3 regions of the Mesorhizobium sp. M7A.F.Ca.CA.003.01.2.1 genome follow, and region 2 is predicted to be linked to each of the others. Evidence: predicted binding sites of a transcription regulator. Region 2 holds the regulator's gene; each other region holds the start of a gene.

Region 1 (7,455 bases), on a different contig from region 2:
GGTCTGGCCCGGCGTATAGCCTTGCGTGAATTCACGCGACCAGATGCCAAAGCTCTTCTCCAGCCGCAGCGCATTGAGCGCATAGTAGCCGATTTCAGCAAGGCCCAGATCCTCGCCCGCAGCCAGCAGCGTGTCGCGCAACGTGGCGTGCATGGTCACGGGGCAACTGATTTCGAAGCCGAGTTCGCCCGCGATCGACAGCCGCGCCACACGTGCCTGCACCATACCGATGTCGAATGCGCCACAGGCCATGAACGGCAATGCTGCGCCGGAAACATCCTGATGCGTCGTGCGCTCCAGAATCTCCCGCGCATTCGGCCCCGTGAGCAGGAAGCCGCTCATCGTGTCGGAGAGGTCGGCGATGGTGACGCCCTCCGCCGCATGGCTCTCGAACCAGCGCATATGGAATTCCCGGAGATAGTAGGAGCCCATCAGCCAATAAGAGCCGCCGCCCCAGTTGAAGACGGTGAGGTCGCCCTTCAGCCGTCCGTCATGGCCGAGCATCGGCGCCAGGCCGGCCCGCCCCGCCTTCGGCAATCGGCAGGCGAGCAGCCGGTCGAGCCACGCCTCCGCACCCAGCCCCGACACCGCATAGCGCGCATAGGCCGAGATATCGACGAGGCCGGCGGCGCGCCGCACCTGCAGCGCCTCCTCGCCGACGATGTCGAAGGCGTTGGAGCGCCGCAGCGTCGTGCTCTCGGCAAATCCCATCGGCGCGAAATAGGCCGGGATTTCCAGCCCCCAGGAAGCCGTCCATTCGCATCCCGCCGCGCTCATGCCGTCATAGGCGCCGGGGCGTTTCAGCGGCCGGCCGGCGGGCAGCCGTTCATTGGGAAAGGTCATGACGAACCGGCGCGAATAGAACTGGCGCGTCGTCTGCCTGAGATATTCGCGGTTGGCGGCGAAGGCACCGTAGCGAGCGATATCCATGCCGAAGATGTCGGCCTGCGGTTCGCCGAAAATCATCCATTCGGCCAGCGACTTGCCGACGCCGCCGCCCTGGCTGAAACCGGCCATGACGCCGCAGGCGACCCAGTAGTTCTTCAGGCCGCGCACCGGCCCGACAATCGGATTGCCGTCCGGCGTGAAGGTGAAGGCGCCGTTGACCCATTTGCGGATACCGGCCGTCGCCAGGCAAGGGAAGCGCTCATGCGCCTTGGCGAGTTCCGGGCTGATGCGGTCGATGTCTTCCGGGATCAGCTCTATGCCGTAATCCCACGGCGCTCCGTCCATGTTCCAGTGCTTTGGGTTCTGCTCATAGACGCCAAGCAGCACACCCTTGCGCTCCTGCCGCAGGTATGAAAAGCCGTCGAGATCGACGGCGATGCCGATTTCCCTGTCAAGTGCTGCGATCTCCGGAATGTCATCGGTGATGAAATAGTGGTGCTCCATCGGCGTCACCGGCAGGTCGACGCCGGCCATGCGGCCGAGCTGCTTCGCCCACAGCCCGCCGGCATTGACGACATGCTCGGCGATGATGGTGCCCTGCTCGGTGATGACGTCCCAGCGCCCGTCGGCACGTGCTTTCAGCTCGACGACCCGGTTGCGCAAGATGATGTCGGCGCCGCGCTTCTTCGCAGCACCCGCATAGGCATGCGTGGTACCGTACGGGTCGAGATGGCCTTCGTTGGAATCATGCAGGCCGCCAAGAACACCGTTGACGTCGACGATCGGGCAGATCGCCTTGATCTCGTCGGGCGTGACCAGGCGCGCGGTCTCGATGCCGACCGACTGGAACACGGCCCAGGCTGATTTCAGCCACTCCCAGCGCGCGGGATCGCTGGCGATGTTGACGCCGCCCGTCATGTGCAGGCCGATATCCCAGCCGGATTCGGCCTCGATCTCCCGGTAGAGATTGATGGTGTAGTCCTGCAGCGCCGCCACGTTGGGATCGGCGTTGAGCGCATGGAAGCCTGCCGCCGCGTGCCAGGTCGAACCGGCCGTCAGTTCTGCGCGCTCGATCAGCGCCACATCGCTCCAGCCGAACCGCGTCAGGTGATAGAGCACCGAGGCTCCGACCACGCCACCTCCGATGACGACTGCGCGGTAGTGCGACTTCAAGGCTTCCCCTCCACGGTTGGTCCGAAGACTGGAGTATATATCCACTGGACATAAGTGTCCAGTGCCGGCGCGCGCGCATCGTTTTTCGTCGACCGCCGGCATGCACTGCGCGCTGTCACGCAAGCATCATGTTCGCGCCGTAGACCGCGTTTCGGGGAGGCTTGCGCAACATCATCGATGTCGTACCTCTTTCAGTTTTTCGTCCCCCGGCCGCTCCGGCACATCCGTCACAAAGAGGATTATCCATGAAGCACCTGTATCGACCCGCGTCGCTTGGCGTCGCGCTGGCCTTGTTCACCGCCTTGGCGCCGGCGCTCGCCGACAGCACCGCGACCGTCGGCGGCCTCGTCAACAAGGGGCTGGTCGGCGTCGGCCGCATCCCGGCCGCTCAGCGCGACAAGTTCGGCGAGACCTTCGGCTCGGGTTCCGGCATGGCGATCGACGCATCAGGCTGGACGCATGACACCGCCGGCTACAGGGGTTCGCTCTGGCTGTTGCCGGACCGTGGCTACAATGTCGTCGGCACCACCAACTACCGGCCGCGCCTCAACACGATCGCCATCGAATTTGCTCCGGTCGCACCGGGCGCGGCACCTGCTGCCGGCCAGGAGCAGACGGGCGTCAAGGCAACGCTCGCCGACACCATGCTTCTCACCGACGACAAGGGGGCTGATGCCACAGGCCTCGACCCACTCAACGGCGTGCGCGCGGCAAGCGGCGACATGCCGATCCTGCCGCAAGCCGACAATGGCAAGCTGGCGCTCGACAACGAGGCGATCGTGCGGCTGCCCGATGGTTCGATGTTCATCTCCGACGAATACGGCCCGAACATCTATCGGTTTTCCGCCGACGGGCATCTGCTGTCGGCAACCCAGCCACCGGCCGCCTTCGTGCCGATGCGCCACGGCACGCCGAACTTCGCCTCGGACAATCCGGGACCCGGTGCCGCCGAGCCCGATCCGAAGGACCCCGAGACCGGCCGCCAGAACAACCAGGGCCTGGAGGGAATGGCGATGACGCCGGACGGCAAGTTCCTGATCGCGGTGCTGCAATCGGCGCCCCGGCAGGATGGCGGCGATTCGCCCGCGACGCGCCAGAACACGCGTGCGCTGGTCTATGACGCGTCCGACCTCGCCCACCTCAAACTGGCGCATGAGTATGTCGTGCCGTTGCCGGTGTTCAAGGATGCCAAGGGCAAGACCAAGATCGCCGCGCAGAGCGAGATCGTGGCGCTCTCCGACAAGACCTTCCTGATGCTGGCGCGCGACAGCGGCAACGGCCAGGGGCTGAAGGGCGACACCTCGCTGGTGCGCCAGATCTTCGTCGTCGACGTCTCGGCCGCGACCGACATCGCCGGCGGCGCCTTCGATGCCGCCGACAAGCCGCTGGCGCCCAAGGGCGTGCTCGACCCGTCGGTGATGCCGGCCAAGCTGACGCCGTTCATCGACATCAACGACAAGGGCGAACTCGGCCGCTTCGGCCTGCACAATGGCGCGCCGAACGACAAGAACAACCTGTCGGAGAAGTGGGAGGCGATGTCGGTGGTCAGCGTTCTCGATCCGAAGCTGCCCGACGACTACTTCCTGTTCGTCGCCAACGACAACGACTTCCTCGCCCAGGACGGTTTTCAGGTCGGCGCACCCTACAAGGCGGAAGACGGCGCCGATGTCGACACCATGTTCCTGGTCTATCAGGTCACGCTGCCGGGTCTCGCCGGGAAGTAACGGCCACTGCACGGGCGGGCGCGCTTGGCGCGTCCGCTGGGCTCGCGGCAGGCATGAACGGGGCAGCGGCCTTTCAGCCGCGCGTTCGCAAGGGTGCATCTCGGTCCCGCCTGCGATATCATCGTGGACTGGATCCAAATCACCATCCGCCGAGTTGCCCGCCATGGACGAAAAAATGCCCGCGCGCCGGCGCACCGGCGACCTGACCAGCGGCCCGATCCCGCGCACGCTTCTGCTGTTCGCCCTGCCGGTGCTCGGCTCCAACGTGCTGCAGTCGCTCAACGGCTCGATCAACGCCGTCTGGGTCGGCCGTTTTCTCGGCGAATCGGCGCTGACCGCCACCTCTAATGCCAACCTCGTCCTGTTCCTGATCCTCGGCACTGTGTTCGGCATCGGCATGGCGGCCACCATCCTGGTGGCCCAGTCGGTCGGTGCCCGCGACCTGCCCGAGGCGCGCCGCATTGTCGGCACCAGCGCGACGTTCTTCTTCCTCGTCTCGGTTGTCTTCGCGGTCTGCGGCTGGATCTGGGTTGACGCCATTCTCAACACGCTCGGCACACCGGCCGACGCCTTGCCGCTGGCGCGCTCCTATCTGCGCATCATCTTCGTCGCCGTGCCGATGATGAACCTTCTGTCCTTCGTCATGACCGTGCTGCGCGGTGCCGGCGATTCACGCACCCCCTTCTTCTTCATGGCGCTGGCCGTCGTCCTCGACATCGTGCTCAACCCATTGCTCATCGCCGGCATCGGACCGTTTCCCGAACTCGGCATCGCGGGCTCCGCCACGTCCACGCTGATCGGCCAGACGGTTAGCGTGATCGCCATCCTGATCGTGCTCTATGTGCGCAAGCATCCGCTGCGGCTGGCCGGCGCCAACCTCGCTCTGCTGCGGCCCGATCCCACCTTGCTGCGCATCGTCGTCTTCAAGGGCGTGCCGATGGGCCTGCAGATGATCGTCATTTCGGCGGCGGCACTGACGGTGATGGGCATCGTCAATTCCTACGGCTCACAGGTCGCCGCCGCCTACGGCATCGCCGCCCAGCTGTGGACCTACATCCAGATGCCGGCGCTCGCCATCGGCGCCGCGGTGTCCTCGATGGCGGCACAGAATGTCGGCGCCGGGCGCTGGGACCGGATCGGCCGCATCGCCGCCTCAGGCGTCGGCTTCAACCTCGTCCTGACCGGCGCACTGGTTGCCGTGCTGTCGGTTTTCGACCGTTCGGTGCTGAGCCTGTTCCTGAGCCGCGACAGCGCGGCGATCGACATCGCCGTCCACATCAACAATGTCGCCTCGTGGTCGTTCATCCTGTTCGGCATAACCATCGTGCTGTTTGCCACCGTACGAGCCACGGGTGCCGTGATGCCGCCGCTGATCATCCTGGTCATTTCGGTGCTGGTCGTGCGCACCGGCTTTGCCTATTTCATGCGTGGCGTGATCGGCGAGGAAGCGTTGTGGTGGAGCTTCCCGGCGGGTTCGATCAGCTCGCTTGTACTGGCGGCGGCCTACTATCGTTTCGGCCGCTGGCGCACCACGCACATGATCGAGGACAGGCCGGCCGCCGGCGAGCCGCCGGACACCGGTCTTGGCGTGCCGCGCGGACGCGCGCATCTTTCGCCTGAAACACCGAACGGCTGAAGCCAACCCGGTTCCGCTGGACCGCTCCAGGCCCTCAACGCCGTTGTTGTTTCAGCCCAAAAGCCAGCGCCACCAACGCAAACACCACGATCATGCCGGCGAACGCCAGGCTGGCAGCGACGGGACTGGCATAGGTCGAAACGATGCCGATGCCGATGACGGGCAAGGCGTTGCCGACAAAGCAGCAGATGAAGAAGCTGGACACCACTTCGGCGCGACGATCCTTGGGCGCGATCTCGTTCACCACTTGCAGGCCGCCACGGTAACCAAGCGCCGCCGCAACGCCGCAACAGGCCGTCGCAGCAACCATCAGTGCCATCGAGGCCAATATCTGCGCCGCCACCACCAACAAGACGCTTGGGATCATCAATGCCAGCGCAGCCAGCATCGCCTTATTGCTCTTCATGTGCATCAGAACGACAATGCTGATCGCGGTGACGATCGCCAGCTCGAAGAACAGCGCGCCGGCGACGGCATGGTTGGTCTCATGCAGCTGCTGCGCCAGGATGCTCGGCGCCAACGCGGCGTAGAACCCGACCAGCGCCATCGCGCCGAAGCCGGTCACCGCCGGCGCGACGAAGCGCGCACGGATTTCCTCCGGGACGGAAAGTCGCGGCCGCCAGGAGATCCCCCCGAGGCCGCCCGGCTTCGACACCGTTTCGCGAGTGCGCCAGACCAGGATCGTCACCACCACAAGTGCTGCCAGATAGACGATGAAGATCAGCCGCAACGGCCATGGCTCGTATTCAGCCAGAAATCCCGAAATCAGTGCGCCGAGGCCGAGGCCGAGGAAATTGGTGCTGGTGGCAATCACACTGGCGCGCGACTTGTCCGCGCCGGGAAGAAGCTCGGCAATCCACGCGGTTCCGGTCCCCGCGCCGACGCCGATGCCAAGCCCGCTCAGGATGCGGGCGACGTCGAGCGAGACGACGTTTACGGCAAACAGGAAGACAAGCGCACTGACGATGGCGACGAGCATGGCCGCCAGGCTCGCGGGCCGGCGTCCGACAATATCGGAGACGCTGCCCAACATCAGAAGTGCCGCCAGATTGCCGACGACATACACGGCGTAGATCAGCGTCAGGGTGATTTGTGAAAAGCCGAATTGCTGCTTGTAGACGATGTAGAGCGGCGTCAGCACCGTGCTGCCGGCAAACAGCACCGCAATCATCGCGGCGACGGTGGGGATTGCGAGAGCATCGCCACCTGCCCCTTCGTGCGTATGCGCAAAATCGCGAATGGCCATGGCCAACCTCGTCACCAATTTCGGGGATCGAGGATCTAACGCGGTTTCATCCACGACGTTCCAACCGACAGGCAGGCTCCTGACAGCACGGTGGACATTGCTTGAGCGGGATGTCCGCCGGCTGAACAGGCTCGGATCGGGGCCAGCGGCTCCGATCCGTCATCTATCGTTCAACCGGTCGGCGTTACCTGCAAGCAAAGCCGGGCGCGATCTTGCACTTGCCGGGACGCGGCCTGTGCGGCGGCCGATGGTGCGGAGGACGGTGCGGCTTGTGCCAGTGTGGCGGCCGATGCGGCGGACGCACGATGATGATTGGCGGGCGAACGATCTGGGAGCGTTCAAGATAACCGGCGCTGGCCCAGCCGCTCACGCCGCCGCCATGGATTCTACACCAGCCCGGCTGGCAGCCGGTGACATTGACCCTGAAGCCGGCGGGCAGCGTTCCCACTTTGGCGTATCCCGCTCCCGGCCCGCTGCGGACGTTGAGGTTGGTCGAGGTGTGAGCGCTGTAGGCGAAGGCCGCGGCGGACGTCCCGAACACCGCGGCCAGGATGGTCGCGGCCACAAGCAGAAAACGAAATCTCATCAGTCCCCTCCATTCGAATCCCGGCCGTTCATCTGCTTCGGCCAAGACTGCCCTGCAAGAGGAGCGGCCAAGCCAAGAAAAGTCAACAGGTGGGCGGCCGTAACCGTCCTGGCCAGCGGGACTGATGCCGGATTTTCCTTGGACATGGTTGAGGAATTTCGCGGTTGCCATTTATTGGCTCCTCAACATCCGCTAGCGTTAC
Region 2 (7,455 bases):
GCTCGCGTCGAGGAACTGATCGACGAACTGCGTCAGAACTATACGATCGTCATCGTCACCCATTCGATGCAGCAGGCAGCGCGCGTGTCGCAGCGCACCGCGATGTTCCATCTTGGCTATCTGGTCGAGGAGGGCGCCACCGACAAGATGTTCACCACCCCCGACGACAAACGCACCCAGGACTACATCACCGGCCGGTTCGGCTGATCTCTGGCATATGAGGGACGAAGATCATGGGTGAACATACCGTTGCATCTTTCGATGAGGATCTGGAGCAGATCAGCCAGCTGATCCGCGACATGGGCGATCTCGCCCGCTCGATGGTCGGTGGCTCGACCAGGGCTTTGCTCAATTCGGACAATGCGCTGGCGCAGCGGGTGGTTTCCGACGACGCCATCATGGATGCACGCCAGCGCGAGCTGGACGATCGTGCCATCACGCTGATCGCCAAGCGCCAGCCAATGGCCAACGATCTGCGTGCGGTGGTCGGTTCGATCCGCATGGCCGGCGACCTCGAGCGCATCGGCGACCTTGCCAAGAACATCGCCAAGCGCGTCGGCACTGTCGGGCTGAGCGTCACGCCGCACGACCTTTCGCATTCGATCGACGCAATGGCGCAGCTGGTGCTGATCCAGGTGCAGGGGGTCGTCGACGAGTATGCCGCCGCTGACGCGGCAGCGCTTGCCACGCTCAGAAACAATGATGAACGCATCGACGTCAAATACACATCGGTGTTCCGCGAACTTCTGACCTACATGATGGAAGATCCGCGCAACATCACGGCGTGCACGCACCTGTTGTTTTGCGCCAAGAACCTCGAGCGGATCGGCGACCACGTGACCAACATCGCCGAAAATGCCTATTATGTTTTGACCGGCACGCAGTTGCCAGCCAACCGTCCGAAGCAGGACGAGACGGCAATGTCCGCGCCAGCGGCATGACAGGGGTGACCAGCCGATGATCGCGCCACGCATCATGGTGGTGGAGGATGAGGAGCCGCTAGGCGTGCTGCTCCGCTACAATCTCGAATCCGAAGGTTACCAGGTCGAGGTGGTGACGCGCGGCGACGAGGCCGAAATCCGGCTGCAGGAGAACGTTCCAGACCTTCTGGTGCTCGACTGGATGGTGCCTGCGGTTTCCGGTATCGAACTCTGCCGCCGGCTAAGGATGCGTCCCGAGACCGAGCGGCTGCCGATCATCATGCTGACCGCGCGAGGCGAGGAAAGCGACCGCGTGCGCGGCCTCTCGACCGGTGCCGACGACTATCTGGTCAAGCCTTTCTCGACGCCGGAGTTCATGGCCAGGGTCAAGGCGCTGCTGCGCCGGGCCAAGCCGGAAGTGCTGTCCAGCGTGCTCAAGGTCGGCGATATCGTGCTCGATCGCGAATCGCACCGTGTCTATCGCAAGAAGAGCGAAATCCGGCTCGGGCCGACGGAATTCCGCCTGCTTGAATTCATGATGCGCCATCCAGGCCGCGTGTTCTCGCGCAGCCAACTGCTCGACAATGTCTGGGGCGAGACGATCTACATCGACGAACGCACGGTCGATGTGCATGTCGGCCGGCTGCGCAAGGCGGTCAACAACGGCCGTATGCCCGATGTCATCCGCACCATCCGTGGGGCGGGTTACGCCATTCGCGAGGACTGAACTCCCTCGTTTGAACTCACGCCACGTTCTTGCCGCCGAGACCGGATCTCGCCTGCACGCCCGGCGCAAAAATCTCCTGATCGACGAAGATTAGCGCCCGCATGGCGCAGCCTTCGCGGATCAGCGGCAGTTCGTTCGGCTCGGTGTCGAAGGAAATCGACTTGGAATGCTGGCCGCCGGCGGTCTGGGCAATCGCTTGCCGCAATGCCGGCTCGATCAGGTCGAAGGCGGCGGCGCTGACGCCGACCATGGCGACCGGCGCCGGATCGATCAGCGCGAACAGGCTGCCGAGGCCGTAGCCGAGCGCTTCGCCGGCCTTGCGATAGGCTTCCCGTTCGGGTCCGTCCCTTTCGCGGGCGGCGGCAGCCAGGGCGCGCATGTCGGCATCGCTGACATCGGCGACGGGTTCTGCATCCTCGCCCATCTGCCGCGCGTTGCGCCAGATGGCATAATTGCCGGCATAGGCTTCGACGCAGCCGCGCCGTCCGCAGCGACACAGCGCCCCGTTCGGCCGATGAATCATGTGGCCGAATTCGCCGCCCGAGGAATGGGTGCCGGTGAACAATTCGCCCTTCAGCACCAGCCCCATGCCGATGCCGTGCGACAAAAGGATAGCGATGAAATCGTCGCGGTAACGATCGGGGTCGCGCCAGCGCAGCGCCACCGCCATCATGTTGCAATCGTTCTCCATAATGGCTGGGATGCCGAACTCGTCTTCGAATATGTCGGCGAAGGCGATGTCGGTGTGCGGCGTGATCGGCGACCACAGCATGGCGCGGGCACGGGTGTCGGTGATGCCCTGGACGGCCAGCGCGATACGGGCGATGCTGCGCACGTCCAGGTCGGGATCTTCCAGGCGGCGCCGCACGATTGCCGTGCACTCACCGATCAGCGAGTCGCGCGACATCGTCAGCGTGTCGAGCCGGCGCTGTTCCTCGGATATTACCTGGCCGGCATAGTCGATGACGGCGACCGAGAGGAAGTTCAGCGACAGCACCACGGTCATTACCGCGGCCGCTTCCGGATTGAGGCTGAGGCCGACCTGCGGACGGCCGCGTTTGAGCGAGCCGGCCTCGCTCGGCTTGCTTTCGGTCAGGATACCTTCGACGATCAGGTCGGATGAGATCGCCGAGATCGTCGAATGGCTGAGGCTTGTGGTTGCGGCGATCTCGGTGCGCGACGGCTGTCCGGCGCGGCGCACCGCCGCGATCACCATCGCGCGGTTGCGGCGGCGCAAATCGTCGTGGCGGATTCCGACCGACATGCTCTTTCATATCCTCCCGGTCGCCGCGGTTCTTCCTGCCCTGGAACGCTGTCGGTGACGCGGTCAAATACTGGCAGAAGCCGCGCGCCGTGTCATTTATTTATTCCGAGGCCCGAAAAAAATTCGAAACGACATCAAAATCCATCAGAATCGATGTTGACAGCGTTCGGGCGTTGGCCCAGTATTTTTTCGAGGCTCGAAAAAATAGGGCCTTTGTGCCGGCCTTCGGGCCAGTTTGGTCGCGCCATACGCGGCGCAGGGAGGATAATATGAAAAGATTCACAGCCGCCATCCTGGCGGGTGCCGCCATGTCGCTGACGCTCGCGTCTGTCGCGCAGGCGAAGGACAAAGTCGTCGGCGTTTCGTGGTCCAACTTCCAGGAGGAACGCTGGAAGACCGACGAGGCCGCCATGAAGACGGCGATCGAGGCCGCCGGCGACAAGTACATCTCCGCCGATGCGCAGTCCAATCCCGGCAAGCAGCTTACGGACGTCGAAAGCCTGATCTCGCAGGGCGCCAATTCCCTGATCATCCTGGCGCAGGATGCTTCGGCCATCGGCCCGGCCGTGCAGAAAGCCCTGGACGAAGGCATTCCGGTCGTCGGCTATGACCGGTTGATCGAGAACAAGGATGTTTTCTATCTGACCTTCGACAACAAGGAAGTCGGCCGCATGCAGGCCCGCGAAGTGTTCAAGGTCAAGCCGGAAGGCAACTACGTCTTCATCAAGGGCTCCGGTGCCGATCCCAATGCCGACTTCCTGTTCTCGGGCTCGATGGAAGTGCTCAAGGAAGCCATTGACAGCGGCAAGATCAAGAATGTCGGCGAAGCCTACACGGATGGCTGGCTGCCCGCCAACGCCCAGAAGAACATGGAACAGTTCCTGACCGCCAACGACAACAAGGTCGACGCGGTGGTCGCGGCCAATGACGGCACTGCCGGTGGCGTCGTCGCGGCGCTGACGGCTCAAGGCTTGGCCGGCACCGTGCCGGTCTCGGGGCAGGACGGCGACCACGCCGCGCTGAACCGCATCGCCCTGGGCACGCAAACCGTGTCGGTGTGGAAGGACGCGCGCGAGCTCGGCAAGAATGCCGCCGAGATCGCCTCGCAACTGGCCGACGGCAAGAAGACGAGCGACATCGCCGGCGCCAAGGACTTCACGACGCCGGGCGGCAACACCGTCAAGTCGCTGTTCCTGACTCCGGTTGCCATCACCAAGGACAATCTCAACGTCGTCATCGACGCTGGCTGGATCAAGAAGGACGAAGTCTGCGCGGGTGTCGCTGCCGGCACCGTCGCGGCCTGTAACTGATCCGGACCACTTCGAAATATCTGAACGCCGCGGCCCAAAAGCCGCGGCGTTTTCTCAAAGAATTGTGTTTCCGCATCATGCGGATAGCTTCTAGGCTGGGCTCCGGCATGCGCGTCAGACGGCCAGCCGGTGGGAGGAAATCATGACCGACACGACGTCCAACCCGCAGGCCGATACGGCGCGCGCGTCGGAACTCGGCGCCGTCGCCCGGTTCCTGAAGGCGACCGAGATCGACACCCGGATGCTCGGCATGATCGGCGCGCTGCTGGTCATCTGGATTGGGCTGCATGTCATTTCCAGCCTGCGCCTCGGCGTCAACCCGCTCGATTTCGACAGCCGCACCTTTCTCACGCCGCGCAATCTGTGGAACCTGTCGGTGCAGACATCCGCGGTCGCCATCATGGCCTGCGGCATGGTGCTGGTCATCGTCATGCGCAACATCGACCTGTCGGTCGGTTCCGCCGAGGGCCTGATCGGCATGGTGATGGGATTTGCCCAGGTGCATTTCCTGGTGCGTTTTGTCGGGCTCGAACTCGGCAATCCGTGGATCTGGGCCCTGGCGCTGGTCATCGGCCTGGCGCTCGGCCTGTTGATCGGCGCCTTTCAAGGCTTCGTCATCGCCTATCTCGAAGTGCCCGCCTTTATCGTGACGCTGGGCGGCCTGCTGGTCTGGCGCGGTGCTGCCTGGTGGGTCACATCAGGCCAGACCGTGGCGCCGCTTAACGCCACCTTTCAGCTGATGGGCGGCGGGCCGGCGGGATCGATCGGCGCAACCTGGAGCTGGGTTGTCGGGATCGTCGCCTGCCTCGCCGTGGTGTTTGGGCTGTTCAACGGGCGGGTGCAGCGCAAGCGTTTCCGTTTTCCGCTACGTCCGATCTGGGCCGAGGCGCTGCTCGGTGTCGTCACCTGCGGCGCCATCATGGGTGCGGTCTGGCTCGCCAACTCCTACCCCTGGCCGATCGGCATCGTGAACAGATATGCGGCCGCCAACAACATCACCGTTCCCGAAGGCGGCCTGTTCATCGCCCACGGTATCGCCATACCGGTGCTGATGGCGGTCGCCGTCGGGCTGGTCATGACCTTCATCACCAACCGCACCCGTTTCGGCCGCTATGTCTTCGCCATCGGCGGCAATCCCGAGGCGGCCAATCTCGCCGGCATCAACACGCGCTGGATCACCATGAAGGTGTTCATGATCATGGGCGTGCTGGCCACGATTGCCGCGGCGATCTCCTCGGCCCGGCAGAATTCGGCCACCAACGTGCTTGGAACGCTCGACGAGCTGCTCGTCATTGCAGCCGCCGTGATCGGTGGCACGTCGCTAGCCGGCGGGTCGGGAACGATCATCGGCGCCATGCTCGGCGCCCTGCTGATGCAATCGCTGCAGTCCGGCATGGTGCTGCTTGGTGTCGACTCGCCGCTGCAGAGCATCGTCGTCGGCGCCGTACTGGTGATCGCCGTGTGGCTCGACACCGTCTATCGCAAGCGCGTCTAGGAGGGCATGCCATGACTGACAAGACTGCTCCTGCAGCCACCGCGCTGATCGACATGAGGAACATCTCGATCGCGTTTGGCGGCATCCGCGCCGTCGACGACGCCTCGATCGATCTTTTCCCCGGCGAGGTCGTGGCGCTGCTCGGCCATAATGGCGCCGGCAAGTCGACATTGATCAAGATCCTGTCCGGCGCCTACAAGCGCGATTCGGGCCAGATCTTCGTCAACGGCGAGGAGGCATCGATCTCCAACCCGCGCGACGCCAAGAAATACGGCATCGAGACGATCTACCAGACGCTGGCGTTGGCCGACAATGTCGACGCCGCCGCCAATCTGTTCCTCGGCCGCGAGTTGATGACCGCCTGGGGCACGCTCGACGACGTTGCCATGGAGGCCGAGGCGCGCAAGGTGATGGGTCGGCTCAATCCCCGGTTCCAGCGTTTCAAGGAGCCGGTGATCAAGCTGTCGGGCGGCCAGCGGCAATCGGTGGCGATCGCGCGTGCGATCCTGTTCAACGCCCGCATCCTGATCATGGACGAGCCGACGGCCGCACTTGGTCCGCAGGAAACGACGCAGGTCGGCGAACTGGTCAAGCAGCTGAAGTCCGACGGCATCGGCATCTTCCTGATCAGCCACGACATCCACGATGTGTTCGAGCTTGCCGACCGGGTCTGCGTCATGAAGAACGGCCAGGTGGTCGGCACCGCCCGCACCACTGATGTCACCCAGGACGAGGTGCTGGGCATGATCATTCTGGGCAAATGCCCGCCAGGCGCCATTCCCGGACCGGGCGCGCTGAAGATCGCGGCCTGAGATCAAGCCAGATCGCGGTTGCCGGACACGTGATATGCCAGCCGTAGGGATGGCTTGGCCTTGGCATTGTGTTGGCAGGGCGACTTGCGCATAAAGGTCCGACATTGCTCAGGGACCGCACGATCCGTTGAAGAAGCTTTTCCCGATCATCGCCTTTATCGCCGTCGCGCTGATCAGCATGGTGATGGCAGGTTTTGCCTACTTCGCCACGCAGGAAGCCGCGCGCATCAAGTTCGAGGCGACTGCCGACGATGCGCTCAACCGGATCGAGAGCCGCATCGACCTGCATCTGTCGCTGCTGCGCTCGACGCAGGCCCTGTTCGACGCCCGCAATGGCGATATTTCTCGCAATGAGTTCAAGGCCTTCTTCACCGCGCTCGATGTCGACAAGAATTTCGCCGGCTTGCGCGGTATCGGCTTCCTCAGGCTGGCAAAGACGGGCGACGAGGCGACGGTCGAACGCGACATGCTGCACGATTATGGCGTCAGTCATCCAATCTACCCGGACACCACGCAACCCTGGCGCACCCCTATCGTGCTGTTCGAACCGCTGGATCCATCCAATCAAGCCGGCATCGGCTACGACATGTTCAGCGAACCGGTGCGGCGTGCGGCGATCGAAAAGGCGATGTCCGACGACCAGCAGCATGCCAGCGGGCTGGTGCAGCTGGGCCAGGACACGGGCGCCGCGCAGACGTTCACCGGCTTCTTCGTTTTCGTGCGGCTCAATGTCGAAACCGCTCCCGACGTCATCAATGCTTCGAGATCCTCGACATCAGGTTTTCTCTATGCGGCCTTCCGGGCTCGCGATCTGTTCCAGACCGCGCTCAGCCGGTCGCCGCTTTTGCCGGTCAACACCGAAATCTATGATGGCGATGGTGCCGTGAACGGCGACAATCTGTTGTTCCGGTCGGAGACGCCGCCGGC
Region 3 (7,455 bases), on a different contig from region 2:
CTCCTTCGGCACCCGTTTCAGTGCATCGAGCAGGCGCATCTTGAGACCGTGGATGCGTTTGAAATTGTCGGTGTTTTGCCGTGTGCGGCTTGAATACATGATGTCCTTGTGGCGCGACAGCACGTCCGGCATGCTGCGCGGCAGGACGCCTCGCGCGCTGAACAGGTCGACCTGGAAAACCAGCGAGGAACGGTCCTCTTCCTGGTCGAGCAGATATTGCAGCGGCGTGTTGGAGACGATGCCGCCGTCCCAGTAATATTCGCCTTCGATGCGGATCGACGGGAACGCCGGCGGCAGCGCGCCGCTGGCCATGATGTGCTCCGGTTCGATGCGGACCTTGTCGGTGTCGAAATAGACGAAGTTGCCGGTCCGGACGTTGACCGCGCCGACGCTCAACCGCTTCTTGCCGTCGTTGAGGATGTCGAAGTCGATCAGGCTTTGCAGCGTCTCCTTCAGCTCGGCCGTGTCGTAGAAGCTGGTGGCGCCCTCGGCGCCGGGCTGCTCCATCCAGGGGTTAGGATTGCGCGGCTTGAAGAAGCCCGGCTGCCCCATGACCATGGTCATCCACGAACTGGTGCGATTGCGGATATCACGGTAGATGTCGCCTTCCGGCGTATAGGCCCAGATCTTGCGACCCGAAATCGTCTGCCAGAATTGCTCGAGGCGCTGCAGCCGGCGGCTCGATTCATTGCCGGCGATGATCGCCGCATTGATGGCGCCGATCGACACGCCGGAAAGCCAGCTCGGCTCGCAGCCGGCCTCTGCCAATGCCTGGTACACCCCAGCCTGGTAGGCGCCGAGCGCGCCGCCTCCCTGAAACACCAGCGCGACGCGGTCATACTGCGCCGAGATCTCCGCGATGGTGGCGGTGGCCTCCTTGTTGCGATTGCGTTCGAGCACGGCTTTGGTCTCCGACTTCTGTTTGGGCTCTGAAAGGCTTGTGCAGCTCAGGTGCGGTCGGCGAGATAATCGTGAACCACTTCGCCCAGCCCAAGCGTCAGGTCGGCGGTGAAGTGGACGGCGGATACGATGTCGAGCACCGGCAGCCGCGCCACGTCGGCCATGACGTGCGGCCGCAAATCGAGTGCGGCGGGCGCTGTCCAGGCTTCCTTCAGCGTGATGTCGGTGAGGTGGTAGCGGACCAGTTCGCAGATGCGCGGCGTGCCGTCGACATGCGGGACGATCTTGATCAGGAAATTGGGCGCGGCCAGCGAAGCGAGGACAGAGCCGTGATCGGCTTTCTTGTGCTTGTAGCCCATCGTGCCGGTGGCGCACAGAACGCTGCCATAGTGCAGCGTGCCGACGATGACCTCGCCTTCATGCACGATCTTGGGATTGGCAAGCTTCTTGGGAAAGCCCCACAGTTCGCGGCCGCCGGCGATCGGCGCGTCGTCGTCGAGATACATCGAATGGACGTAGGCGCCGTGCTGGCCCTTGTAGCGCACCGGGATGACCTGGCCGGTCTCGGTGTAGTCGCCGAAACCGGTCGAGTCAGGCATGCGGATGAATTCGTATTTGACCAGCGGCTCGTCGATCTCCAGCGGCTCCGGCACGACAGCCTCTAGCGCCTCGCGCGTCGTGCGGTAGGTGATGATGACGTATTCGCGGTTGAAGAAACGGTACGGCCCGGGCGGAAAGGAGGGGTTGGTCAGCGGCATCGCATAGGCGCGCTTCACGACATCGGCGATCTGCAAGGCTGTAGCCCCATTTTGGTTCAGGAATGACTGCGCGAATGCGCTCCGGATTATGTTGCACGGCACCATGACAGTGCCGTGTCAGCCGCCTGACAGCCGCCCAAGGGGCCTGTCGACGGCCGTCTCAACCCTGTAATCGCACCGACATATGGCTATGGCACTGTCATGGTGCGGCGCACAAAGGCGGCCCCGTTCGTTCCCTCCCACCTCTTGCGAGATCATCATGGGTTTCCTGTCTTCGAAGAACGCCCTCGTCACCGGCTCGACCAGCGGCATCGGCTTGGCCATCGCCCGCGCCTTTGCCGTGGAAGGCGCCAATGTCACCATCAACGGCCTTGGCGATGCGGCTGCCATCGAGCACGAGCGCGCCGGCATCGAGAAGGATTTCGGCGTCAAGTGCCGCTACTCCGGTGCCAACATGATGGATGGCGCGGCGGTCAGCGCCATGGTGCATGAGGCCGAGGCTGCCTTCGGCAGTCTCGATATCCTGGTCAACAATGCCGGCATCCAGCATGTCGCGCCGATCGAGGAGTTTCCCGATGACAAGTGGGAAGCCATCATCCGCATCAATTTGCTCGCCGCGTTCTACGCCATCAAGGCGGCACTGCCGGGCATGAAGACGCGCAAATGGGGCCGTATCATCAACACCGCCTCGGCGCATGCGCTGGTCGCCTCGCCGTTCAAGTCGGCCTATGTGTCGGCCAAGCACGGCATTGCGGGCCTCACCAAGACGGTAGCGCTCGAAGCAGCGCTCGACGGCGTCACCGTCAATGCGATCGCGCCGGGCTATGTCTGGACGCCGCTGGTCGAAAGGCAGATTCCCGACACGATGAAGGCGCGCGGCATGACCGAGGAACAGGTCAAGCACGATGTGCTGCTCGCCGCCCAGCCGACCAAGGAATTCGTCACCGTCGACGAGCTCGCCGCGCTGACGCTGTTCCTGTGTTCGGACGCGGCCAGGCAGGTCACCGGCACAACCTTGCCGATGGATGGCGGCTGGACGGCACAGTAGAGGGTAATCCAAGCGTTCCGTTTGCCTGCTGGTGCCGCTGGGCGCTGGCAGAAAAGCACCCGGCTATGCCGTGATCTTAATCGATGCGGATGGCGTGGTCGTGCATTTCCATGATTTTGCGATCGACGCGGCGGGTTGCCCGCCTCCGGCAGGCTTCGCGGGGCACTGAGCAGGACTTCCCGCGAGGGCCAAGATGCCGCCAGTCGCATGTGCCGGCCTATTGCACGGCAGCGCAACAGGCTGCGCCGTTGGCTGAGCTGAACGATCCCAACCGATGCCCATCCGCGCACTGACGGCGACTGCGCGGCATCGGGTTTCCCAGCCTCTTTCTCGTCCCGCCGGACTACGGTGAAAGTGTCCGAAAAAGCACGGGAATATGGACATTAGTCTTGACAGAAATACAGATGTTCAATACCCGTCAGGCAATCGAACAAGCCTGCATTATGGGAGGAACGAGCGGTATGGCTTCCAATGTTTCGTTGACGGGTCTTGCCCGCGATCTCGAGGAACGCGCAAAGTCGGGCAAGCCTATCCGCATCGGCCTGATCGGCTCGGGCGAGATGGGAACCGACATCGTCACTCGTGTCGCCCATATGTCGGGCATCGAGATCGGCGCCATTTCCGAACTGAACCTGCCGGCTGCCAGCAAGGCCGTCGATATCGCTTTCCAGGAAACCGGGCATGCGCGCGAAGTGTCGAATGCTTCGGCTATGACGTCGGCGATGGAAGCCGGCAAGGTCGCGGTCACCAACGACGCCGACCTTGTCATCAACAATGATCTGATCGACGTCGTCATCGATGCCACCGGGGTTCCCGCCGTTGGCGCCGAGATCGGGCTGCGCGCCATGGAGCATGGCAAGCATCTGGTGATGATGAATGTCGAGGCCGACGTCACCATCGGCGCCTATCTGAAAAGCGAGGCCGACCGGCTCGGCGTCACCTATTCACTGGGCGCCGGCGATGAGCCGTCCTCCTGCATGGAGCTGATCGAGTTCGTCTCGGCCATGGGTCACCCGATCGTTGCCGCCGGCAAGGGCAAGAACAATCCGCTCAACATCGACGCTATTCCCCCGGACTATGAGGAGGAAGCCAAGCGCCGGCACATGAATGTCCGCATGCTGGTCGAATTCGTCGACGGCTCCAAGACCATGGTCGAGATGGCGGCAATCGCCAATGCCACCGGCCTGGTTCCAGACAAGGCTGGCATGCATGGCCCGGCGGCGACGCTTGGCGAACTGTCCAAGGTGCTGGTGCCGCAGAAGGATGGCGGCGTTCTGTCGAAGGTCGGCGTCGTCGACTATTCGATCGGCAAGGGTGTCGCGCCCGGCGTCTTCGTCGTTGCCGACATGTCGCATCCGCGCATCTCCGAGCGCATGGAAGATCTGAAGATGGGCAAAGGCCCGTATTTCACTTTCCATCGTCCCTATCACCTGACCTCGCTCGAGGTGCCGCTGACCTGCGCGCGCGTCGTGCTCTACGGCAAGGCCGACATGGTGCCGCTGGCCAAGCCGGTGGCCGAAGTGGCCGCCGTGGCCAAGAAGGACATGAAGCCCGGCGAGAAGCTCGATGCGATCGGCGAATATTGCTACCGCGCCTGGATCATGACGACGCCTGAAGCGCGCGCCGCCAAGGCCATTCCCTGCGGCCTGCTGCAGGGCGGCTCGGTCACCGCGCCGATCAAGAAGGGCGAACTCATAACCTACGCGAATGCAGCGCCCGCGGCGGGCTCCAAGATCGCCGAACTGCGCGCTCGCCAGGACAAGCTCGTCTATGGGACCGTGGGAGCGTGATCATGGCCACAGCCAGCAAAGCCGTCACTGACAGTCGCGCCAATCTGCCCTTCGTCTACCGCCAGTACAGCGCCGAGCAGCTCAAGCAGGTGCTCCACAAGATGTACCTGATCCGCCGCTTCGAAGAGGGCGCGGAGGAGTGCTACACGCGCGGCCTCATCCATGGCACCATGCATTTGTCGATCGGCCAGGAAGCCAGCGCCATGGGCATCTGCATGCCGCTTGCCGAGGATGACCAGATCACCTCGACGCATCGCGGTCACGGCCACTGCATTGCCAAGGGCGCCGAGGTCAAGCGCATGTTCGCCGAGTTCTTCGGCAAGACCACAGGCTACTGCAAGGGCCGTGGCGGCTCGATGCACATCGCCGATGTCGGCAAGGGCAATCTCGGCGCCAATGGCATCGTCGGTGGTGGTATCCCGATCGCCGTGGGGGCGGCATTGTCCTCCAAGATGATGAAGACCGGCAAGGTCGTGGTCTCGTTCTTCGGCGATGGCGCCAACAATGAAGGCGCTTTCCACGAGGCGCTAAACATGGCGGCGGTCTGGAAGCTGCCTGTCATTTTCGTCTGCGAGAACAATGGCTACGGCATGTCGACATCGACAGCCCGCTCGACCGCGGTCAAGAACATCGCCGAGCGCGCCGCCGCCTATTCGATGCCCGGCGTCATCGTCAACGGCAACATCTTCTCCGAGGTCGCCGAGGCGTCTCATCAGGCTGTTGCCCGAGCCCGCGCCGGCGAGGGGCCGACGCTGATCGAGTCCAAGACCTATCGCCATCGCGGCCATTCCAAGAGCGACCGCAACCGCTATCGCACCAAGGAAGAGATCGAGGACTGGATGTCGAACCGCGATCCGATCACCCTGTTCGAAAGCGAGCTCAGGGAATTCGGCTTCATCGACGACAAGGGCATCGAGGCCATTCGCGATGCCGTGGCGCAAGAGATCGCCGAGGGCATCGAGTTCGCCAAGGCGAGCCCATCGCCCGATATCAGCGAGACGGGAAATTACGTGTATACGGAGCAGGCGTGATGGACGCGATGGTGCGTGAACTGAGCTACGCCCAGGCGATCCAGGAGGCCATGGCGATCGCCATGGACATGGACGAGCGCGTTTTCCTGATGGGCGAGGATATCGGCGTCTATGGCGGCGCCTTCCAGGTCACCGGCGACCTGGTCGAACGTTACGGCGCTGACCGCGTCATCGACACGCCGATTTCGGAACTGGGCGGCGCGGGCGTTGCGGTTGGGGCTGCGCTCACCGGCATGCGGCCGATCTTCGAGTTCCAGTTTTCCGATTTCGCCACGCTTGCCATGGAGCAGATTGTCAACCAGGCGGCCAAGATGCGCTTCATGCTGGGCGGCGAGGTTTCTGTTCCCGTGGTGATGCGCTTTCCCGCCGGTTCCGGCACCGGTGCGGCGGCTCAGCACAGCCAGAGCCTCGAAGCCTGGCTCGGCCATGTGCCGGGTCTGAAAGTCATCCAGCCGGCGACCCCCTATGATGCCAAGGGCATGCTTTTGGCGGCGGTCGCCGATCCCGATCCGGTCATGATCTTCGAGCACAAGCTGCTCTACAAGATGAAGGGACCGGTGCCCGAAGGCTATTACACCGTGCCGATCGGCAAGGCCGATATCCGCCGCGAAGGCCGGGATCTCACCATCGTCGCCACCTCGATCATGGTGCAGAAGGCGCTCGACGCGGCAGCCGTGCTGGAGAGCGAAGGCATCGACGTCGAAGTCGTCGATCTCCGGACCATCCGGCCGATGGACAAGCAGACCGTCATCGACAGCGTCAAGAAGACGTCGCGGCTGCTATGCGTCTACGAAGCGGTCAAGACGCTGGGCATCGGCGCCGAGGTCAGCGCCATGATCGCCGAGAGCGAAGCGTTCGACTATCTCGACGCGCCGATCGTGCGGCTGGGCGGCGCCGAAACGCCGATCCCCTACAATCCGGAACTCGAGAAGGCGACGGTGCCGCAAATTCCGGACATCATCACCGCCGCGCGCGACCTCGTGAAAGGGGTCCGCTAGACCATGCCGACCGAAGTCATTCTTCCCAAGGTCGACATGGACATGGCGACCGGACAGATCTCGCGCTGGTTTGCCGAGGAGGGCGCGCACGTCAAGAAGGGCGATGTGCTGTTCGAGATCGAGACCGACAAGGCGGCGATGGAAATCGATGCGCCGGCCAGCGGCGTCCTGCGCGATGTCACCGGCAAAGAGGGTGTCGATATTGCGGTCGGCGCTGCCGTGGCGTGGATCTATGCCGACGGTGAGGCCTATGGGGCTGATGCTGCTGCGGCCAAGCAGGACAAGGCGCCAATCTCCCCCCCCGCGGGGGAGATGTCGACGAAGTCGACAGAGGGGGGCGCTGTCGCGCCAACGTCTCATTCTGTCACGCACCCCTCTGCCCTACCCTCTTTGCCGCCACTTGGCATCTCCCCCACAAGGGCGGAGATCGGCCAATCGCCATCGGCCGGCCGTGCAACACCGCTTGCCCGGCGCCTGGCCCGTGAGGCCGGCCTGAACCTCTCGACCGTATCTGGCACCGGCCCGTATGGCCGGGTGGTGAGGGCCGATGTCGACGCGGCCATTGCCGGTGGCGGCGCCCAGACGGCGCCTGCCGCCAAGGCTCCGGCTGGCGTGCCGGCTGCTGCTCCTGCCGCGCCGGTAAAGGCGATGTCGGACGATCAGGTCCTGAAACTGTTCGAACAGGGCTCCTACGACCTTGTCCCGCATGACAGTATGCGCAAGACCATTGCGCGCCGCCTGGTCGAGGCCAAGACCACCATTCCGCATTTCTACCTGACGCTCGACTGCGAGCTCGATGCGCTGCTGGCGCTGCGCACGCAGATCAATGCGGCAGCCCCGGTGAAGAAGACCGACAAGGGTGATGCTCCGGCCTATAAGCTGTCGGTCAACGATATGGTGATCAAGGCGATGGCGATGGCGCTGAAGGCG

Evidence for each region. The regulator PhoB, encoded in region 2, activates phosphate uptake and scavenging genes when phosphate is short. The targets are predictions, from matches to a motif close to TGTCATNNANCTGTCAT.
Region 1: a site for PhoB is predicted at 2,175-2,191, ahead of EN969_RS01575 (esterase-like activity of phytase family protein). Genes of this name have one in related genera too.
Region 3: a site for PhoB is predicted at 1,826-1,842, ahead of EN969_RS06335 (acetoacetate decarboxylase). Genes of this name have one in related genera too.

The regions. Positions count from the first base shown of each region.
Region 1 covers NZ_RZRA01000012.1:12,041-19,495, reverse strand. The annotation lists partial or broken gene EN969_RS01580 (FAD-dependent oxidoreductase) at 1-2,061, opposite strand, end outside; gene EN969_RS01575 (esterase-like activity of phytase family protein) at 2,307-3,785, shown strand; gene EN969_RS01570 (MATE family efflux transporter) at 3,961-5,421, shown strand; gene EN969_RS01565 (MFS transporter) at 5,456-6,667, opposite strand; gene EN969_RS01560 (SH3 domain-containing protein) at 6,852-7,253, opposite strand.
Region 2 covers NZ_RZRA01000036.1:956-8,410, forward strand. The annotation lists gene pstB (phosphate ABC transporter ATP-binding protein PstB) at 1-207, shown strand, start outside; gene phoU (phosphate signaling complex protein PhoU) at 234-941, shown strand; gene phoB (phosphate regulon transcriptional regulator PhoB) at 958-1,647, shown strand; gene EN969_RS03300 (ROK family protein) at 1,664-2,911, opposite strand; gene xylF (D-xylose ABC transporter substrate-binding protein) at 3,181-4,221, shown strand; gene EN969_RS03310 (sugar ABC transporter permease) at 4,364-5,716, shown strand; gene EN969_RS03315 (ATP-binding cassette domain-containing protein) at 5,728-6,528, shown strand; gene EN969_RS03320 (CHASE domain-containing protein) at 6,656-7,455, shown strand, end outside.
Region 3 covers NZ_RZRA01000091.1:1,226-8,680, reverse strand. The annotation lists gene EN969_RS06340 (patatin-like phospholipase family protein) at 1-900, opposite strand, end outside; gene EN969_RS06335 (acetoacetate decarboxylase) at 948-1,694, opposite strand; gene EN969_RS06330 (3-hydroxybutyrate dehydrogenase) at 1,918-2,706, shown strand; gene EN969_RS06325 (NAD(P)H-dependent oxidoreductase) at 3,168-4,496, shown strand; gene EN969_RS06320 (thiamine pyrophosphate-dependent dehydrogenase E1 component subunit alpha) at 4,499-5,527, shown strand; gene EN969_RS06315 (alpha-ketoacid dehydrogenase subunit beta) at 5,527-6,525, shown strand; gene EN969_RS06310 (pyruvate dehydrogenase complex dihydrolipoamide acetyltransferase) at 6,529-7,455, shown strand, end outside.